DNA from 2 places in the Thioalkalivibrio sp. ALRh genome. Region 1 is predicted to be linked to the other one. Evidence: riboswitches for the same ligand, from Rfam matches in the RefSeq annotation. Region 1 holds a riboswitch; the other holds the start of a gene.

Region 1 (5,950 bases):
CGAACACCGCTGCCACGAGCACCGCGTCGGCATCGCGCCACAACGCCCGGATTGACGAGTCCGACTTATCCGCCAGCTGCTCAGGCGTGCGCAGCACCACCTCGGCATCCGGCACGGCCTCCAGGAATCGATGCGCACCGGCGGCCACCTCGGGGGCCGAGCGCTCGGAGACGATGCCGACGATCTGGGGCCCTGCCCATACGGGCGTGCTCCACAGGCCGACGATCAGCAGGACCAGGCTGCGTTTCCAGAAGGACATGCGATAAACCCCGAAGAAAATTCGATGGGGCGACGCCACCGGTGCAATGGTGGCGTCGCCAATCCGTTATACGCAGGAAGGTGCCGTGGAAACGGCACCCGAAAACCAGCAACGGCAGATGCAATCAGCCGCGTTTGTTGGCCGGCTGCCAGAGGACTTCCGCGCCGTTCTCGTGACGTGCAAGCACACGGCAGAGCACGAACAGAAGATCCGACAGGCGGTTGATGTAGGCCAGTGAACTCGGCCGCAGCGCCTCATGGTGATTCACCGCCACCAGACGACGTTCCGCACGGCGGCATACCGTACGGGCGATATGGCAGTCGGCCGTGGCCGGGCCACCGCCCGGCAGGATGAACTCCTCGAGCGGCGGCAGATCGGCGTTGAAGCTTTCCAGCTCGACATCGAGCCGCTCGACAGAGGCATCCGGTAGCGCCTGATGCCCCGGCACCGCCAGCTCCGCCCCCAGGTCGAACAGCTCGTGCTGAACCAGGGCCAGCACGCGCCGAACCTCTTCCGGGAGATCGTGGACCAGGACCCGGCCCACGACACTGTTCAGCTCGTCCACGTCACCAAACGCCTCGACGCGGTGGCTGTCCTTATCCACCCGCGAGCCATCCCCCAGGCCAGTCCGGCCTTCGTCACCCGTGCGGGTCGCAATCTTTGACAGTCGATTACCCATGCATCACCTCTGCTGGTAGCGCAGCTTGACGAAAGCGGCCCGACCCGGCTGGTTGTACCCTCCGGCGGTCTCGTAGTCCTTGTCGAACACGTTATTGACCGTCGCCTGAATCTGCCATTCCGGCGCAATCTGATAGCTCGCACGCAGATTGAGCAGGCCGTAGCCGGCAAGTCGCTCCTGATTGTCGCGATCGTCATAGGCGCGACTCTTGGCGATAGCCGATCCCCCTACGGAGAAACGCTGGAACTGGCGATCGAGATCCACCCGCGCTGTCACGGGCGAGCGGCGGCGCAATTCGTTTCCGGTCTCCCGGTCTTCGGCGTCCAGGAAGGTCAGGGAGGCGCGAGAGACCCATTGGGCTCCCTCGTAACCGCCTTCCAGTTCGATGCCGCGAATCCGGGCTTCGTCCACGTTTTCTGCCCGAAATGCGACGGGATCGAAGGTGATCATCTGGTCGAGATCAGTCCGGAAGACGGCGGCATCGGCATAGTACGGACCACTGGAATAGCGCGCGCCGAGTTCAAACGTGCGGGAAGTCTCCGGATCAAGATCGGAGTTCCCGAAGCCCGGGAAGTAGAGATCATTGAACGTCGGTGCCTTGAATGCCGTTCCGTAGGAAGCTCGCAACCGAACCGTTTCCGAAGCCTGCAAACCCCATGCGACCTGGCCGGTCGTCTTGTCTCCGAACTGCTCGTTGTCGTCGTAGCGCAGGCTGCCTTCGAGATCGTGGCGCCCAAGATCCACCTGCACCACGGAGTAAGCTCCAACGTTGTAACGCGACCCTTCATCGTAATCGGTGTCGCTCTCGACGCGGTCCTCGTGCGCATCAATGCCAGTCACGAGGTACACGCGATCCCCTATATCGATATCATTGCGCCAGTCGATCGTGTCGCGACGGGTATCGAACTGGGAGAAAAATTCACCGTCGAGAAAATTCTCCGACTCGTCCCGGCTGTGGCCGACCGACAGTTCAGTCTCCCACTGCCGTGTAACCGGAATACGGAAGCCAGCCCGCAAAGCCGCGTGCACAAAGTCCGAGGAGTCCGGCGAGAACTGGGAATCAGTGTCAAATTCGGTTGAGCCTTCCGAATACAAGACATTCCCAAAGACCTCCGCACCGTTATCAAGACGATGGGTCACCTTGGTCGCAAGCGAGGTGTTGTCGTAGCCGTCACGGTCATCGTCTCCAACGTCATCCTGCACATTGATGCCGTCGGTCTCGAAATGGCTGAGCGAGAAGCTGTAGTTCGTGTTCTCGGTTCCGCCGGCGACGCCCACACCCGTTTCCCAGGTGTTGAAGCTGCCGCCCCCGACAAACGCGTTGACCCTGGGCGGCCCCTTCTGGCCCTCGCGGGTAAAGACCTGCACCACGCCGCCAATGGCGTCGGAGCCGTAGATGCTGGTACGCGGTCCGCGCACCACTTCGACGCGCTCGATCTCCTCCGGTGGCAGGAACTGCCAGCTTGCCCCGCCACTGGTGGCCGACCCCATGCGCACGCCGTCGATCAGGAGCAGGGTGTGGTCGGAACTCGTGCCACGCGTGTAGACCGAGGTGGTCTTGCCGAAGGCACTGTTCTGGGAGGTCTCGATCCCGGCGCGGCCCTCCAGCAGGTCGGTGAACTGCTGCGGTTGCAGGCGCTCGATCTCTTCGCGGTCGATGACGGTGACCGAGGACAGGGTCTCGTCGACGGTCTGCGCGACGCGCGCGGCCGTGACCTGGACCACGTCGAGGGTGTGCGCTTCGGAATCGGCGTCCGGCGTCTCGGCGAGGACCGGGGTGGTGGCCAGCAGGATGGCCGTGGAAAGTGCTGTGCGTTTCATGTCGTCCGTGTCTCCCGGCGAGCCGCCCGCACGCCGTAAATTCGTCGGGACCACGCAGGCAGGGGGAGAGAGACACGAGGGGGACCGGGCACAGCCGCTATGCGACCAGGCCCGATCATCCGCCTCGCATGCCCGCCGCATGCCGCGCGATCATTCCCTGGCCGGTCTCCGGGCTGACGAGCGTTCCGGTGCGGCGCCTTCCCGAACGATTCCGTTCAGTGGCGTGTGCCGCGACCATCAGAGGCCGTCATGGCCTCTCGCTCAATTACCGTTGCGGGGGCAGCGTCGGATTCGTCCGCAGGCATCCAGATACCTGTAGCGGGCTCACCGAACTTCCCGTTTAACCCCTCGGCGAGACACGCCGAGGGGCACCAGAAAACGCACGAAAGCCTACACAGTTGGTCAAGAAATTACCAGACCCGGGAAATGCGCGGCGTCAGGATCGCTGGGCCTCAGCCTGCACATAACGTGCGCCGCTCTTGAGCAACCGCCCCCAGGACTTGTCCTGCAGCATGGCGTCAAATTCCGGCGACCGTTCGGCACGCAAAGCCACCGGCGCCGCCTGCGCGCCCTCCTCCACCGGATGGGCGGCCAGCATCTCCAGGCGGTCGGGATTGGCGCCATATTGCCGTACCAGGAAATCACGCATGGAGTCGGACAGCGGCAGATGGTAGATGCGCGTCAGACGCAGGGCCAGCCATTCCGCCATACGGCTGAGATCCTGACGCACCATACGCACCATCGCCGAACCCAACCCCGCCTTGGCATCCGCACTCATGCCGACGTACAGGCCTCCGAGATAGGCGGCGGGATTCGCATAGATCGCGCGCTGGATACTCGGGTTGGTCAGGTCGACCAGAGGCTCCAGAATCAGTGCGAGCTGGATGCCGATGCGCTTGGCGGTGTCCGCATCCAGTGGGTGCCCACCAAAGTAGAACAGGTCGCCCTCGCGCCGGATGCCGAGCTCGGACAGGTACTCACAGAACCGGTCGGCCAGGCGCAGCTTCTGGTCGTCCGCCAGCTCGATCACCTCCTCGCTCACGCGGATACCGCGCGCACTGCGCTTGAACCAGCTCTGCTGCCCCTTTCTCTCGACCTGCTGTCGTCGCAGCGCCTCCCAGCGCTCGACCGCGGCGGTATAGCGACTCTGCGCCTGCATGAGCTGGTCCCGCGCCGCGCGCAGGTCTTCGACATGACGCAGCGCCCGCCCCAGCAGGCGGCCTTCCGGCGAATTCACAGCGGGGCGGGACTGTTCCAGTTGCGAAAGTGCATCCAGCACCTCGCGCCCGATACCCAGAGTCGGCGAACGCAGGACCTGCGGATCCAGGCCACTGGCCGGGCTTTGCGCCAGCAACATCGCGAGCGAGCGCAGGCGACTGACCACACCCGCCTGAGCGACGCGGAAACGGTTGCCCTGATACTCCAGCCGATCCAGCGCATGCCCCAACCGCCAACCACCCGACCATTCGAAACTCAGCCGCCGGATCTGCCGCCCGTTGACCATCTCGAAGGCCAGTACAAACATGGCCTGCGTATCATCCAGTGTGCAGCGCGACAGGTCATCCGAGTCCGCCGCTGAAAACAGGCGGTCCAGAAATTGATCGATCCGCCGGACGCCATCCTCACGGGTTGGCGCGACGCCCTGAAGCCGGTCGCGCAGCGGATCCGCCAGTTCGGAGGCATCGTGGTGCAGTTTTTCCAGCGCGGCCAGACGAGCATCCGCAGTGGCATCCACCAGATCCGCGACGCGCGAGCGCAGCCCCAGCCGACGGTAGATCTCGATCTGCTCGGCCGCTGCTGCGAGGCTGGTATCGCCGGTCATCTCGCGCACCGCGACCGCGACGCCTTCCGGCGAGATATCCACCTCATGAAGCAGAACCTCGGCGGCCTTGCGTCGCCGCATGTCCGGCGCCATCTCGGCCATCGCCAGGTCGCGGGTCACGAACAGCAGGTCCGGCAAAAAGTCGATCGTATTGCGCAGCTGATCGCGTGAGCGCTCCTGCCGCTTGCCCCGCGTGGCATCGGCAATAAACCGCGCCAGCAGGCCAATCACCCCGAACAGCAGCGTGTAGACGGCAAAAAAGATGAAATTCTGGGCCGGGGCGGCGTGGCCAAAGCCCAGGAAATAGCCCCCCTGCATCGCGAGGAAGGTCACCGGGCCGGCCGCCCACAGCAGCTGCAGCATGTTGAGCGACCAGGGCACCTTGCGCGCGGTCGCCGCGACCTCGGTGATCCGGCTGCGTCCGGCCGCCTCGATCAGCACATGGTCCTGGCTCGGACTGGCGGCCTGGGGGGCCTCCTGCCGCTGTTGCCGCTTGCGAAACCTGCCAAACACGCGTCGTCCCTGCCCCCTCAGCGTTTCCGTGAAGTGTAGGGAAAACAGACCGGTTGCGGGTGCCCGGTCAGGAAAAAATGTTCAGGGAGCCAGGAAGTAGTCCGCAATCCCTACGCAGCACTGCGACCCCGGACTGCCGCCTCCCCCGGCGGCGTCGAAACCACCTTGGGCGCCTCGTCGGCATACAGATAGTCGCGGGTGAGCGGCACGGCATCCTGCTGTTTGGCCACCTGGATGTGGAACACCACCTGGCGCCACCAGCGGAAGGTCGCCTCGCAACTGGCCAGATAGAACTCCCACATGCGGCAGAAGCGCTCGTCGAAGTGGCCCACTGCCTCGGCACGGATGTTCTGGAACCGCCGATACCACTCGGCGAGCGTCTCCGCATAGTGCAGCCGCCAGAACTCGATATCGGTGGTATGCAGCGGGGTCGGCTCCAACGCCTCCATCACCTCGGACAGTGCCGGGGTATAACCGCCAGGGAAGATGTACTTGCTCAGCCAGGGGTTGGTGGTCCCCGGAGGCCCCTGGCGGCCAATCGTGTGCAGGACGGCCACGCCATCGTCCTTGAGCAGGTCGTTCACCCGCTGGAAGAACGTGCCGTAATTGGGCACGCCGACATGCTCGAACATGCCGACACTGACGATCCGGTCGTACTGGTCGTCGTGTTCGCGGTAGTCCTGATAGAAAAAGCGCACGCGATCGTCCAGCCCGCGGCGCTTCGCCTCGGCCTGGGCCACTCGCAGCTGCTCCCGGGACAGGGTGATTCCGTCCACCTGGACATCGGCGTTCTCGGCCAGGTGAAAGGCCAGCCCACCCCAGCCGCAGCCGATATCCAGCACCCGCTGACCGGGCT
Region 2 (5,950 bases), on a different contig from region 1:
AGGCCCGCGCGTGTTCGTTGTAACTGGGCGCGAGGAGGCCAACCCGAGCAGCCGCTGGGCGAAGCTGTGGCAGCAGCTGGATGGCCGCCTGCGAGCCCGCCAGGGGCAACAGCCCTTTGCAGCCGTAGTACCGCGCCGCGGCCGCCTCCAGACCGTCGTCGGGCTCCGGCAGGCGCGCCCAGACGTCCGCCGGGGGCATGGGCAGCGGATAGCCGTGCGGGTTGATGCCGGTAGACAGGTCCAGCCATTGCTCCGGCGCCACCCCGTAATGCCTGGCAGCTGCGCGCAGTCCGCCACCATGCACCTGGGTTAGCACGGCCCCGGTCGGTGCCGGCCGCGCTCTGTTCAGCTCAGAAGATCGCAAGGCTCACCCCGATGACAAGCACGCCCATCCACAGCGCCAGCGCCCGATCCACCAGCCCCATCGCCGCACGGATGCCGGCGGCATCCGGTGCCGCGCCCATCCCCAGGCGCGGACGCCACTGACGCTCGCCGTGATATTGGCTGGCACCGCCCAGCACCAGCCCCAGTGCGCCCGCCCCAGCGGCCATTACCGGCCCAGCGTTCGGGCTCTTCCAGGCCGCGGCCTGCTCGCCCCAGCACTGCAGGGCATCGCGAGTGCGCCCGGCCAGGGCATAGGCCAGCGCGGTCATGCGCGCCGGGATCCAGTTCAGCAGGTCATCCAGCCGCGCCGCGGTCCAGCCAAAGCGCGTGTAACGCGCATTGCGGTAGCCCCACATCGCATCCAGCGTATTCACCAGGCGATACAGCACCACCCCCGGCGCACCGGCCACCAGGAACCAGAAAATGGTGCCGAACAAGGCATCGTTGCCGTTCTCCAGTACCGACTCCACCGCCGCGCCGCTGACCCCGGCCACATCCAGGGCCTCGCTGTCGCGGCTGACCAGCATCTGCACCTGCTGCCGCGCCTGGCCCAGATCGCCGGCCTCCAGCGCCCGGGCCACGCGCTCGGCGTGCTCGTCGAGGCTGCGCCAGCCCAGCGCCAACGCCAGTACCAGCAGCCCTACCAGCCAGACCGGCAGGAGCTGCTGCAACCAGACCGTCAGCAGCACAAAGGGCACCACCAGGACGGCCAGAAGCAGCGCGCCGCGGGCCCGACCATCGCGGTAGAACCGGGCCTCCAGGCGCTGGACCAGCAGCCCGAACCCGGCCAGCGGGTGCCAGCGGCGCGGATCGCCGATCAGGCGATCCAGCACCAGCGCACCAAGCAGCGTGAGGAACGCGATCAGCATCGGGTCATCCACTCGCTGAGGAACCGCCGGGTGCGTCGGTACGGCTGCCCCAGCGATTCTCGAACACCAGTTCGTCCAGCGACCGTCGCTGATCCCAGCCCTCGGTTTCCAGCATCGGCCGCTCGTAGAACGCATCCACATGACCCAGACAAAGGATCGCGATCGGCCAGGCCCCTTTCGGCATCCCCAGCTCCCCGGCCAGCCAGTCCGGGTCGAACAGCGACACCCAGCCCATGCCCAGGCCCTCGGCCCGGGCCGCGAGCCACAGGTTCTGGATCGCACACGCGGCGGAGCACAGGTCCATCTCCGGGATGGTGCGCCGACCCAGCACGTAGCGCTCGCGCCCATCGGTCAACGCGACCACCAGCAGCTCGCCGGCATCGCGGATGCCTTCGAGCTTCAGACGGTGCACCTCGGCGGCACGCTCGCCGCAGGCCTCGGCCGTGCGTGTCTGCTCCGCCGCCACATGCCCGTGCAACGCATCGCGCAGCCGCGCGTCGGTCACCCGCAGAAAGCGCCAGGGCTGCATGTAGCCCACGCTGGGCGCCTGGTGCGCGGCCTCCAGCAGGCGCCGCAGGGTATCGGGGTCCACCGGGTCCGGGCGGAAATGCCGCATGTCCCGGCGCTCGCCGATCACGCGATAGACCGCTGCGCGCTCCGCCGAGGCGAACGCGTTCGGATTCTCTTCTGACTGGTTGGGAGCTGGGGCCGTCATGAGGTTCCGTCGAGGCGACGGCGCGGCGAAGACACGAAGGAACAGGCTTTTAGGAACGCACCTGCGCCCTCGACCGTTGCCCGCCGCACGGTCGCAGGATGAATCACCGCCAGGCCGGTCTCCGGGCTTGCGAGCGTCGGGGGATGCCGACCGGCAGACGCCTTCCCGGGCACAGGACCCAGTGGCCAGTCTGCCGAGCGATTTACCGCTCGCTTACCGTTGCGGGGGCAGCGCCGGACTTGCACCAGCTTCCCGTTTCACCTGCCAACTGCAGGCACCTGACGAAAGCGGAGCATGATACGCGCTCAGGGTGCCCCCGACCAATTTGGGCACCAAACCATCTTGCCCTTGCTGCTATGATGAGGCGCTTTCGCTGCCCGTGCGGCGCCCCGAAAACACGGTATTGTTTACGTTACGAACAATCCACAACAGTCGGATTTTTAATGACTTTCACTTCCCTCAAACGCCAGTTAACGGCCCTTGCCGCGCTATTCCTGTGCGCGGGGCCGACACTGGCCGAACCGGTCACGGTGACCGACGATGACGATCGCGAGGTCACGCTCGACCGGCCCGCCGAACGTATCGTCAGCCTGGCCCCGCACATCACGGAAGTCCTGTTCGCCGTCGGCGCCGGAGAGCAGCTGGTCGGCGTCACGCAGCACAGCGACTTCCCGCCGGAGGCGGAGATGATCCCGCGAGTCGGTGGCTACAGCCGCATCGACCTGGAACGTGTGGTCGAGATGGACCCGGACCTGGTGGTCGCCTGGCGCAGTGGCAACTCCAGCTCGCAGATCGAGCGCCTGCGCGATCTGGGGCTGAACGTCTATGTCTCGGAGCCGCGCAGTTTCGAGGGCGTGGCCTCCAGCATGCGTCGCATGGCGCAGCTGGCCGGTACCGAGGAACGCGGCGAAGCGGCGGTGCAGGCCTTTCTCGACGAGATCGAGACGTTGCGGCTGGACTATGCCGACCGTGACCCGGTCCCGCTGTTCTACCAGGTCTGGGAACAGCCCCTGATGACGGTCAACGACGATCACCTGATCGGCGAGGCCATCCGCCTGTGCGGGGGCAAGAACGTGTTCGGCCACCTGGACCGCCTGGTGCCGCGCATGGACCGCGAGGCCGTGATCGAGGCCGATCCGGAGGTGATCATCGGCGGCGGCATGGGCGAAGACCGGCCGGACTGGGTAATTGCCTGGGAACAATGGGAGGACATGACCGCGGTGCAGCGCGACAACCTGTTCTTTATCCCGCCGTCGCTGCTCCAGCGTCACACCCCGCGGATTGCCGAAGGGACCCGGCTGATGTGCGAGGAACTGGAACGGGCCCGTTCACGCCGGGACGACTGACCAGCCGTGACGCGCTCCTTCCTCCTCGCCACGGGGGTCCTGCTCCCGGCGTCGCTGCTTGCGATCCTGATCGCGCTGGCCTACGGCAGCGTCGCCATTGCTCCCGGCGACCTGCTCGCGGTGATTCAGGGCGAAGGAAGCCGCCTGCACAACACGCTGGTACTGGAACTGCGCCTGCCACGCGCCCTGGCCGCATTCGCCGCCGGCGGGCTGCTGGGCGTCGCCGGTGCCCTGATGCAGGTGTTGCTGCGCAATCCGCTGGCCGATCCCTATGTGCTGGGCCTCTCCGGCGGGGCTTCGGTGGGTGCCCTGCTGGCCATGCTCGCGGGGCTGTCGATGTTCTCGGTCTCGGTCGCCGCATTCGCAGGCGCGCTGCTGTCCACGGTGATCGTGTTCGGCCTGGCGCACGGCACCGGCAGCTGGACGCCGACCCGATTGCTGCTGACCGGCGTGGTCGTGGCGGCCGGCTGGGGCGCCGTGATCAGCTTCCTGCTCGCCGTGAGCCCGACCGCGGAGCTGCCCGGGATGCTGTACTGGCTGATGGGCGATGTCTCCCACGCCCGCAACCCCTACCCCGCCTGGGGTGTGCTGGTGCTGGTCGTGTTGCTGGCCCTGCCGCTGGGACGGACGCTCAACGTGCTGGCGCGCGGCCCGATGCAGGCGGCCGCACTGGGCGTGGCCGTGCGGCCGGTGGAATGGACGATCTACGTCGCGGCGGCACTGATCACCGCCACGGCGGTCATGCAGGTCGGTGCGGTGGGCTTCGTCGGACTAATCGTGCCGCACATGCTCCGGCTGATCTTCGGCAACGACCAGCGCGTGATCCTGCCGGCCTCGGCACTCGGCGGCGGCATCCTGCTGACGCTGGCCGACACCCTCGCCCGTACGATGATCGCCCCGGAGCAGTTGCCCGTCGGCGTGATCACCGCGATGCTGGGCGTCCCCGTATTCCTGTTCCTGCTGTACCGGAGCCGCTGATGCCTCCGCACACTGCCGACCCCCAACGTCACGGCGACCCCCATGCGCCGGGTGCCGAGAGCGTGCACGAGGCGCCGGGGCCGGACACCCTGCTGGCCACCCACGATCTGGTCATCGATATTCCGGAACGCGCCAGCGGCTCACCCCTGGACCTGACCATCAACCCGGGACAGTGCTGGGGCATCCTCGGCCCGAACGGCGCGGGCAAGAGCACCCTGCTGCATACCCTGGCCGGGCTGCGCGCGGCCCGCACCGGAGAGATCCATGTGCAAGGCCGCCCGCTCCCTGAATACTCGCGAGCGCATCTGGCGCGCGAGCTGGGCCTGGTGTTTCAGAAGCACCACGACGGCTTCCCTGCAACAGTACTGGAGACCGCTCTGATCGGCCGCCACCCCTACCTGCGGCCCTGGGACATCGAGTCCGCCGAGGACTACGCCCAGGCCCGCGCCGCCCTGGCCCGCATGGATCTGGCGGAACTGGAGCACCGCCTGGTGGATACCCTGTCCGGTGGCGAACGCCAGCGCCTGGCCATCGCCACCGCACTCACCCAGAACCCGCGGCTCCTGCTGCTGGACGAGCCCACCAGCCAGCTCGACCTGCACCACCAGGTGGCGGTGCTGGACCATATACGCGGCATCGCCCGGGACAACCGCGCCGCGATCCTGGTGCTGCACGACGTGAACCTGGCGGTACGTTACTGCGATCACCTGCTGCTGATGTTCCCCGACGGAAAGGCCTGCTGGGGCCCCACCCGAACCATGCTGGTGCCCTCCGCGCTGGAACGGCTGTACAACCAGCCACTGAGCACCGGCGAGATCGACGGCCAGCCGGTCTTCATGCCGACCATCCCGTAACGAGGAATCCCGGTGGAATTCTTTCGCACCCTGCCCCTGCAAGCTGTCGCCGATTCCCTGCAGGCCGAGCTGACCGTACCGGCCCTGCCCCGGCTTTGCCCCGCCATTGACGCCCTTGTTGAAGAGACCGGGCCCGATGCCGGCGTCGTCTACTGCCTGTGGGGCGAGTTTCGTGTCCGGCGCGAGTGCATCAATGGCGGTGTGCGCTTCACCCTGCCGAGCTGCCCGAACGCCCTCGCCTGGACCCTAACGACCGGGCATCCGCCGAAGCCGGAGGCGGTCATGCTGCACCTGACCATCAACCGCCAGGAGCACGACCCGGATTTCGTGGAGAGTCTTGAATTCTTTGCTGATAGCTGGCTCGAACTGACATCGCTGCAGCCGCCCCATGACAGGCCCTGACTGCAATTTTCTTTTGCTTTTATGGTCGGTATGGTTGCAGGGTTCATTAAGGGAAACACTGATGACTGTACACACTCGCGTTGGCACCCCAGGTTCTCCGAGACAAGGCGCGGTGCGCAGCCGGTAGTGGTTCTACCGGCAAGGGCCGCAACGCAGGATCGGGGAACCTGGGGTGCCAACCCCACAAGCCATTGAATGCAAGGGCTCGAGTCGCTTTTGCGCGCGCACGGCGTTGCGGCTCCCTTGTGCAGAATGACTGCACGGCGGTCACCGCGCCTTGTTCGCACGCAAAAGCGACTCGAGCGCGAGCGTGTACATTCATCAGTGTTTCCCTAGGAGAAGTCATGACCCCCACACCGCCGGACAGCGTACGCACAGCCCACCCGACCCAGGACGGCGCGG

Evidence for each region. Region 1 has a riboswitch for cobalamin ahead of F791_RS0101620 (TonB-dependent receptor domain-containing protein). Riboswitches for the same ligand answer to the same signal wherever they lie in the genome.
Region 2: it holds a riboswitch for cobalamin, as region 1 does, so the genes downstream of both, bluB (5,6-dimethylbenzimidazole synthase) here and F791_RS0101620 (TonB-dependent receptor domain-containing protein) in region 1, are expected to answer to the same signal.

The regions. Positions count from the first base shown of each region.
Region 1 covers NZ_KB906519.1:339,215-345,164, forward strand. The annotation lists gene F791_RS0101610 (cobaltochelatase subunit CobN) at 1-259, opposite strand, end outside; gene F791_RS0101615 (cob(I)yrinic acid a,c-diamide adenosyltransferase) at 384-938, opposite strand; gene F791_RS0101620 (TonB-dependent receptor domain-containing protein) at 942-2,759, opposite strand; cobalamin riboswitch at 2,901-3,150, opposite strand; gene F791_RS0101625 (hypothetical protein) at 3,196-5,094, opposite strand; gene F791_RS0101630 (cyclopropane-fatty-acyl-phospholipid synthase family protein) at 5,205-5,950, opposite strand, start outside.
Region 2 covers NZ_KB906524.1:77,576-83,525, forward strand. The annotation lists gene cobD (threonine-phosphate decarboxylase CobD) at 1-262, opposite strand, end outside; gene cbiB (adenosylcobinamide-phosphate synthase CbiB) at 351-1,253, opposite strand; gene bluB (5,6-dimethylbenzimidazole synthase) at 1,258-1,968, opposite strand; cobalamin riboswitch at 2,063-2,265, opposite strand; gene F791_RS0111515 (cobalamin-binding protein) at 2,412-3,314, shown strand; gene F791_RS0111520 (iron ABC transporter permease) at 3,321-4,292, shown strand; gene F791_RS0111525 (ABC transporter ATP-binding protein) at 4,292-5,146, shown strand; gene F791_RS0111530 (hypothetical protein) at 5,159-5,548, shown strand; gene F791_RS0111535 (pirin family protein) at 5,893-5,950, shown strand, end outside.